2 regions of the Paenibacillus sp. 1A_MP2 genome follow, and region 2 is predicted to be linked to the other one. Evidence: a T-box and tRNA genes for the amino acid it is inferred to sense, from the RefSeq annotation. Region 2 holds a T-box; the other holds one or more tRNA genes.
What was found. The T-box of region 2 lies ahead of tyrS (tyrosine--tRNA ligase). A T-box ahead of a tRNA ligase gene usually reads a tRNA of that ligase, here a tRNA-Tyr.

Region 1: it has a tRNA-Tyr gene. The T-box ahead of tyrS (tyrosine--tRNA ligase) is inferred to sense a tRNA for this amino acid. The anticodon was not compared.

The regions. Positions count from the first base shown of each region.
Region 1 covers NZ_JBQQCS010000001.1:1,549,235-1,553,634, reverse strand. The annotation lists gene ACTWJ7_RS07815 (helix-turn-helix domain-containing protein) at 1-804, shown strand, start outside; gene ACTWJ7_RS07810 (hypothetical protein) at 986-1,279, opposite strand; gene ACTWJ7_RS07805 (class I SAM-dependent methyltransferase) at 1,249-1,911, opposite strand; tRNA gene ACTWJ7_RS07800 (tRNA-Leu) at 2,193-2,271, opposite strand; tRNA gene ACTWJ7_RS07795 (tRNA-Cys) at 2,297-2,370, opposite strand; tRNA gene ACTWJ7_RS07790 (tRNA-Gly) at 2,377-2,451, opposite strand; tRNA gene ACTWJ7_RS07785 (tRNA-Gln) at 2,456-2,530, opposite strand; tRNA gene ACTWJ7_RS07780 (tRNA-His) at 2,542-2,614, opposite strand; tRNA gene ACTWJ7_RS07775 (tRNA-Trp) at 2,644-2,717, opposite strand; tRNA gene ACTWJ7_RS07770 (tRNA-Tyr) at 2,724-2,809, opposite strand; tRNA gene ACTWJ7_RS07765 (tRNA-Thr) at 2,815-2,890, opposite strand; tRNA gene ACTWJ7_RS07760 (tRNA-Phe) at 2,911-2,986, opposite strand; tRNA gene ACTWJ7_RS07755 (tRNA-Asp) at 3,083-3,160, opposite strand; tRNA gene ACTWJ7_RS07750 (tRNA-Met) at 3,188-3,260, opposite strand; tRNA gene ACTWJ7_RS07745 (tRNA-Val) at 3,279-3,354, opposite strand; tRNA gene ACTWJ7_RS07740 (tRNA-Glu) at 3,423-3,494, opposite strand; tRNA gene ACTWJ7_RS07735 (tRNA-Ser) at 3,501-3,592, opposite strand; tRNA gene ACTWJ7_RS07730 (tRNA-Asn) at 3,596-3,671, opposite strand; rRNA gene ACTWJ7_RS07725 (23S ribosomal RNA) at 3,741-4,400, opposite strand, start outside.
Region 2 covers NZ_JBQQCS010000001.1:3,249,146-3,253,545, forward strand. The annotation lists gene ACTWJ7_RS15940 (protein adenylyltransferase SelO) at 182-1,654, shown strand; gene ACTWJ7_RS15945 (Imm63 family immunity protein) at 1,758-2,219, shown strand; T-box leader at 2,375-2,596, shown strand; gene tyrS (tyrosine--tRNA ligase) at 2,716-3,975, shown strand; gene ACTWJ7_RS15955 (YxcD family protein) at 4,131-4,400, opposite strand, start outside.

The DNA of each region.
Region 1 (4,400 bases), 1.7 Mb from region 2:
TCCCCATTTCACATACCGCAGGCTTATACGGAGGCCCTTGAAGCGCTTAAACATCGAATGAAGCTGGGGGCAGGCATTATCATTCAATTTGAGACAATAGATAACCATACTTCGCATTGGGCGCTGCCTTATCCCGAATCACTGGAGTATACGCTGATTCAAAGTATCCAAAACGCCGATGAAGCCCTGGCCCTCTCTCATCTCCATCAGTTGCTTGGAGTGCTGTTTGGCTTGGAATGCACACCGGAAGAATATCAGGTAGCCCTTACCCGATTGTTAACACATATTTTACAGATGATGCAGGAATCCGGTATACGACTGGGGCAGATCTCCAAAGGCCATGGGTCTATTTTCAATGAACTTCATGGTCTTCAGTACGCAGCTGAGGTTGAGCAATGGTTTACAGAACATATCATCATACCGATCATTCTCATCTTGAAGGAAAGACAGTACGCCCAATATCAGCACATATCCGAGAAAATGATTGCCATGATTCAACAAGAATACGATAAAGATCTAACGTTGGAGGAATGTGCATCCAGACTTCACTACAACGCGAACTACCTAAGTAGTGTGTTCCGCAAGGAAACAGGCTGTGCATTCAGTGAGTATCTGACGAAATACCGCTTTACTATGGCTAAAAAGTGGCTCGACGAAAGCGAGTTAACGGTCAAGGATATCGCCGCACGGCTTCGTTATAACAACCCGCAGAACTTTATCCGTTCTTTTCGAAAATGGGAAGGGATTACGCCCGGCCAATACCGGGAACGTAAGCAGAAGTCAAATGTATCCATGAAGCAGTAAGCAGCTCTTATGAGGATGAAATAGACGGATTATCTAATCTAACTATGAAAGATGTACTGCTATAATTTAGCCATAGAAAGTTGTTCTATATATGATCATACAAAAGGGAGCCTGTAAAACGGCTCCCTTGCAACTACTATTGAATGTAATAAATAAGAATCACATATACTGCTCAAATATTTTACTGGTCTTTGGTACGTACCACTTTCATATTCGGCTGCTCCAATTGAATCAGGATTTTACCAAACTTCCCTCCGCGTGAGAATGCAACCACTCCCTCTTTATACGTGTCTCTGATATATTGCTCAGCTAGGGCAAGTGAACCTTCATCCGTTGGCAATTCGTGCGTGCTTAGCCATTCCTGAAGCTTATCAACGACTTCTTCCACAGACATCTCAAAATAACTTGTTTCTTTAGTAATCAAGGTGGTGTAGGAATAGTCTTTCAGGTACAGCAGCTGTTGTATATAAACCATGTCCCCTGACTGTAGGACGGATAGACACCTAGTACCTCTTTAAGCTCATCTACTAATGTGTCTTCTTTTGGCCCAGCCATTGTGCTGATATAAACATACTTTCGAGCAGTGCTGATTGCTTGTTCAATTGTTTCCCAATCTGACATGGCCGGGCACATGGAAGCAAATGCGAAGTCATATTTCTTTTCCCAGCCCTTATCGTGAATCGATATTTCCTCAAACCGTTCTGACACAATATCTATACTGGATTGCAAGGAGGGAGGAATTGCTTCTTTCATTAATGAATTGAGCAGTTCTGATGGCTCTACAGCTGTAACGGTCGCTCCTTTGATTGAAAAAGGGATCGTAAAGATTCCTGATGCTGCTCCAATGTCTAATATGGATAAATCGTTAAAATCCACTCCCTGATTTTCAATCCAGCCTATGATGCGGTCGGTTCGCTGCTTTCCCTTCTCAGTAAACGACTGTTGATGATATTCTCTGGCCCATTGTTCAAATGCCTCTGTCGCGTAAAACGCTGCGTTTTTCATATTGTATTTTAAAGTTGTGGACTGATTTCTCCACGCCTCTTCCCATACAGAAAGATCAAATAAAATATCAGAATGCGTAGATACCTGTTTTTCCTCGGACATGTTACTTCACTCCATTTCTTTGTATAAAATATAAAATTTCAAAAAGAATAATTTCTTTTTGGTTAAACATTTCTTTATGTGAATTTAAGGGAGCTTCAATATCCACGATTAAACGAAATAAATTAAAAGACTTTACATGTCTACAATATACTTATTAGTGGTATGCGTCAATACATAAACAAAAATATTTCCTTCTCCTTCTACAAACTATAATCCAAATAATATCTGCAAATAAAAAAGCTCATTAGATTTTGCATCTAATGAGCTTTTACTTGCTTGAATACCGGCGAGAGGACTCGAACCTCCACGGTTTCCCACTCGATTTTGAGTCGAGCGCGTCTGCCATTCCGCCACGCCGGCATATGATGTTTTTGTGAAAATATACTGGAGGCGCCACCCAGATTCGAACTGGGGATAAAGCTTTTGCAGAGCTGTGCCTTACCACTTGGCTATGGCGCCACATTTTGGAGCGGACGACGGGAATCGAACCCGCGACCCTCGCCTTGGCAAGGCGATGCTCTACCGCTGAGCCACGTCCGCATAATGGCTGGGGATATAGGATTTGAACCTATGCATGACGGAGTCAAAGTCCGTTGCCTTACCGCTTGGCTAATCCCCAAAAAACAAAAGGGCGATCGAGGGGAATTGAACCCCCGAATGCCGGATCCACAAACCGGTGCGTTAACCACTTCGCCACGATCGCCATAATACAAATTGTTCTTAAAAGTTAATTGGCAGGGGCAGCAGGAATTGAACCCACACCAACGGTTTTGGAGACCGTTGTTCTACCTTTAAACTATGCCCCTAAAAACTGGTGGAGGATGATGGATTCGAACCACCGAACCCGTACGGGAGCAGATTTACAGTCTGATGCGTTTGGCCACTTCGCTAATCCTCCATAAGTGGTGCCGGCGAGAGGACTTGAACCCCCAACCTACTGATTACAAGTCAGTTGCTCTACCAGTTGAGCTACACCGGCGTATTAAGTTGTGATAAAAATGGTGGCTCGGGACGGAATCGAACCGCCGACACGAGGATTTTCAGTCCTCTGCTCTACCGACTGAGCTACCGAGCCTTAATAAAGTTTAATCTTGAAACGTTACACTTTATCTAGGGCGTTCGGTGCCATATAGCAGATTTAGTGAACAGCTTCCTCATGTAAAGATTAAAATGGCGGAACCGACGGGATTCGAACCCGCGATCTCCTGCGTGACAGGCAGGCATGTTAGGCCAACTACACCACGGTTCCAGATCACTTTCTTGAAAGAAAGTATAATTGCGGGGCAGGATTTGAACCTGCGGCCTTCGGGTTATGAGCCCGACGAGCTACCGGGCTGCTCCACCCCGCGTCGTTATTAAAAGTAATATGGTGGAGGCTGAGGGGTTCGAACCCCCGACCCTCTGCTTGTAAGGCAGATGCTCTCCCAGCTGAGCTAAGCCTCCGAACAACACATTTATGATCTTATCATAAAACTGCTGTGAAAATCAACTTCATTTTTTGAAGTTAAATATGACCCGTAGGGGATTCGAACCCCTGTTACCTCCGTGAAAGGGAGGTGTCTTAACCCCTTGACCAACGGGCCTTACTATGGCGGAGAGAGAGGGATTCGAACCCTCGAGACGCTTGTGACGCCTACACGATTTCCAATCGTGCTCCTTCGGCCAGCTCGGACACCTCTCCATATGGCTCCCCGAACAGGGCTCGAACCTGTGACAACTCGATTAACAGTCGAGTGCTCTACCAACTGAGCTATCAGGGAATATGCTTCAGAGATTATTCTCTGAAAACTAGATCCGAAACGAAACTTGCGATGTATCACCTGCATATCTTGGATAAGCCCTCGACCGATTAGTACTGGTCAGCTCCATGCATTGCTGCACTTCCACCCCCAGCCTATCTACCTCGTCGTCTTCAAGGGGTCTTACATACTGGGAAATCTCATCTTGAGGGGGGCTTCACGCTTAGATGCTTTCAGCGCTTATCCCTTCCGTACATAGCTACCCAGCGGTGCTCCTGGCGGAACAACTGGTACACCAGCGGTACGTCCATCCCGGTCCTCTCGTACTAAGGACAGCTCCTCTCAAATTTCCTACGCCCACGACAGATAGGGACCGAACTGTCTCACGACGTTCTGAACCCAGCTCGCGTACCGCTTTAATGGGCGAACAGCCCAACCCTTGGGACCTACTTCAGCCCCAGGATGCGATGAGCCGACATCGAGGTGCCAAACCTCCCCGTCGATGTGGACTCTTGGGGGAGATAAGCCTGTTATCCCCAGGGTAGCTTTTATCCGTTGAGCGATGGCCCTTCCATGCGGTACCACCGGATCACTAAGCCCGACTTTCGTCCCTGCTCGACTTGTAGGTCTCGCAGTCAAGCTCCCTTATGCCTTTGCACTCTTCGAATGATTTCCAACCATTCTGAGGGAACCTTTGGGCGCCTCCGTTACTCTTTAGGAGGCGACCGCCCCAGTCAAACTGCCCACCTG
Region 2 (4,400 bases):
ATCACGAAAGTTACTGTAGGATGAATGCAAAAGGGATATAAATATGCTAAAGTTTCATCATGAACATGTTACATGTTCTTTCTGTTGAATTTCCATGCGACTACATAAATGAGCATTGGTTCACAAGGCTAAAATAAAATCAGGGATGTACCCTGGTTACAGAAAAGGAGTTGTGATCACCATGCAACAAGAAACGCAGAAAAAAGGATGGCATTTTGACAATAGTTATGCGCATTTGCCACAGGTTTTTTTTACAAAGCAGGGAGCGGTACCTGTTCAATCACCAAAGATGATCATCTTCAATACATCACTTGCTACCAGCTTGGGATTAAATGCTGAGGCGCTCAATAGTACTGAAGGAGCGGAGGTCTTCGCAGGTAACCTGATTCCGGAAGGAGCCGAGCCTCTGGCTCAGGCATATGCGGGCCACCAGTTTGGCAATTTTAACATGCTTGGTGATGGACGGGCTTTGCTGCTGGGAGAGCAGCTTACGCCGCAAGGCGAGCGAGTGGATATCCAGCTCAAAGGTTCGGGAAGAACCCCTTACTCTCGCGGAGGTGATGGACGTGCTGCCGTTGGGCCAATGCTGCGGGAGTATATTATTAGTGAAGCGATGCATTCACTGGGAATTCCAACCACGCGAAGTTTGGCAGTCGTTTCGACTGGAGAAAACATTATACGTGAAACAGAACGACCTGGTGCAATCCTGACGCGAGTGGCTTCAAGCCATTTGCGTGTAGCAACCTTCCAATACGCTGCCAGATGGGGATCAATCGATGATCTCAAAGCATTGGCTGACTACACACTGCAACGGCATTTTTCGGATATCGCCGAAGCCGACAATCGTTACCTCCTGCTGCTTCAGGAAGTGATTAAGCGACAGGCATCACTTATTGCCAAGTGCCAGCACGTTGGTTTCATCCATGGCGTAATGAACACGGATAATATGGCGATTAGTGGTGAAACAATCGATTATGGTCCTTGTGCTTTTATGGATGCTTATAATCCAGCGACGGTATTTAGCTCCATTGACACACAAGGCCGTTATGCCTATGGCAATCAACCGTATATTGGTGGCTGGAATCTGGCTCGGTTTGCCGAGACGCTTCTGCCATTGCTGCATGAGGATGAAGAACAGGCCGTACAAATCGCGCAGGATGCTATTGCTCAATTCTCTGAATTGTATCACCACCACTGGCTTTTGGGCATGCGGAGCAAGTTGGGCTTGTTTAATGAAGAGGCTGAGGATGAAGCGCTAATCAGGGATCTTCTTGAATTGATGGAGAAGCATAGTGCCGATTACACGAATACGTTCGTGGCGCTGACCTTTGACACACCGCTCAAGGGCTCACTATTGTTGGAAACTCCAGAGTTTGAGCAGTGGAATGAGCGCTATACGGCAAGATTGGGAAGACAGCAGCAAGGAAAAGAAGCATCACAACAATTGATGAGGAACAGCAACCCGGCGGTCATTCCCCGTAATCATCGGGTGGAAGAAGCGTTGGAACAAGCGGAGAATCACGGGGATCTCAGTGTGATGGAGAAGCTTCTTGCAGTGCTTTCAAACCCGTTTGCACACTCTCCTGAACAGGCTGAATACGCAGAATTGCCTGCTCAGTGCAATACCTCCTATCAGACGTTCTGCGGGACCTGATTGAAGAAATGCTGGGAAGAGGCTGCCATTTGGCAGCTTTTTCATTATCATGCCAACGCATACAGCGAATAAACGATGTGAAACTTTTCGAGGTGGTGAGTATATGTCCGACATACAAAGCAAACCAGAGATTGCAAAAACGTTATTACAGTTGCTTGAGCGTACATCCTTCCACAGGGAACAGTTGGAAAACTATGTTAACCGCTTGTTTGAGGCCTTTAAATGGGAAGGCGTTCCTTATGTAGAAATCGAAAATGATGTGTATGTTGTTCGAATATACGAGCGGGGTATTGTCATGCTGGAGAAACGGCTGAACCAGACGGATGAAGTCATCTACTGGCTGCTGGAGGATATCATTTTTACGGCGGCGCATGTAGAATTGCTGGAACAGCATGGTGTGGATAATAAACAGATATACTTGAACTATACGGGCGAAGTGATGCAAGAACTGGAACGAAGTGTTGAGAAGGCTTTCCAACAGATTGGTAATCCATACTTACATTGGCATAAGACGGGTAAACGACAGGAGCTGGAGAGGCTGAAACCAGGAGGTGAGCGTCTTTAATAATGGTTTTAGGCATATGAATATGATCACGGGAAGTTGACATGATGACTTTATAAGTCTGGAGCAGGCACTGATCTGATGTTCTATCTTAAGTTTGCTTACTTGCTCTTGCAATGATATTAACGTTCGGCTATACTGGCTATAAATTGAATACATGAATTACGTTGATAGAGCGCAGTAGCGGCTTTGTCCCTGTTACAGAAAGTCAGGGGTTGATGGAACCTGATACATACAAGGGCTGCGAATTACACTCTGGAGTACTTGGGTAATGCCAAGCGGAATGGCAAACGATATTTTGCCGAAAGCGGTATGGACAGCGTGTAAGCTGTTGTCTGTGCAAGTTGGGTGGTACCACGGTTATGATAATCGTCCCTATGTCTATTGAAGACAAGGCGGCGATTTTTTTGTGTCCAAAAAAGCCTCGCCCGGCTTAGCTGCTTGTGAATTAACGTAGATCATGGCCTAATACCAATGCATAGAGAAGGGGTTGTTTGTTTTGAATATTATTGATGAACTGGAATGGCGCGACGCCATTAACCAACAAACGGATGCGGAGGGTCTTCGTGAGCTAACCGAGACGACATCGGTATCGCTGTACTGTGGAGTTGACCCAACAGGAGACAGTATGCACATTGGACATTTGATTCCGTTCATGATGCTAAAACGTTTCCAACTCGCCGGCCACCGCCCGGTCATTCTGATTGGTGGGGCAACAGGAACTATTGGTGATCCAAGTGGTCGTCAATCGGAACGTTCCCTGCAAACGATGGAAGAGGTACAAGCGAACGTAGACGCGCTGACTGCCCAAATGAAAAAGCTCTTCGTAACCGATGGCGACAATCAGGTACGCATGGTCAACAACTACGACTGGACGCATAAAATCAATGTAATTGAATTTTTACGTGACTACGGTAAAAACTTTAATCTGAACACGATGCTGGCCAAGGACGTGGTTGCGAGCAGACTGGAAGACGGCATTTCGTTTACCGAGTTTTCCTACCAGATTCTCCAATCGCTCGATTACCTGCACCTGTTCCAACATGAGAATGTACAGCTGCAAATCGGCGGTTCCGACCAATGGGGCAATATTACAAGTGGCCTAGACCTCATCCGTAAAAAGGAAGGGTCCGAAGCGAAAGCCTTCGGTCTGACGATTCCGCTGATGCTCAAATCCGATGGAACGAAATTCGGTAAAACCGCAGGTGGAGCCATCTGGCTTGATCCAAATAAAACGACTCCATTCGAATTCTACCAGTTCTGGGCAAATACGGATGATCGTGACGTGATCAAATACTTGAAGTACTTCACGTTCCTGAGCAAAGAAGAAATTGAAGCCTTGGCTGAAAAGGTAGAAACGGAGCCGCATAAGCGTGAAGCACAAAAGGCTCTCGCTGAAGAAATGACGAAGTTTGTTCACGGTGACGATATGCTGGAGCAGGCGAAACGCATTACCGCCGCACTGTTCAGCGGCGACATTCGTTCCCTTACAGCAGACGAAATCGAGCAGGGCTTCAAGGAAATGCCGACCTTCGAGACCGATGGAGAAGCGAAAAATATTGTAGACTGGCTCGTGGACCTTGGGCTTGAGCCATCCAAACGTCAGGCGCGTGAGGATGTCACCAAAGGGGCTATCTCTATGAATGGTGAGAAAGTTACGGAGCTGGAATTCACGGTCTCTGCGGAGCACGCAATCGGCGGTAAATTCATCATCATCCGCAAAGGCAAGAAAAACTACAGCCTGGTGAAATTGAAGTAGCAAGAGGATTACAGAGTATGATTCGGGGGAAGGTAGAGGCGAAAGTTAAATCTTCTTCCCCAGCAACACAAAAGGACCGTCCCCATTCATGTCAGTGACATGATGGAGACGGTCCTTTATGCATGCCATCCGCAAATGGCTTATTAGTTATTAATTTATTGATTCACAATCGCTGCTGTGATTTCTTCATCCAGATCAAGTCTTACATTCTCACGGTAAGCCCGAATGTCGTATTCACTGTGCAGGTAGCGCAGGATGGCTTCAATCATGTTGGATTCGACCAAGTATTGACTGCGGCCTTGAATCCAGACTTCAGCGGAATATCCCGTATCTTCTTCCCAGCTCAGTTCCACATTGACATCGGTTGGGCGTACACCCTTGCGTTCCGCCATGTGAATACAAATCGCGTTTACAATTTCATCCAT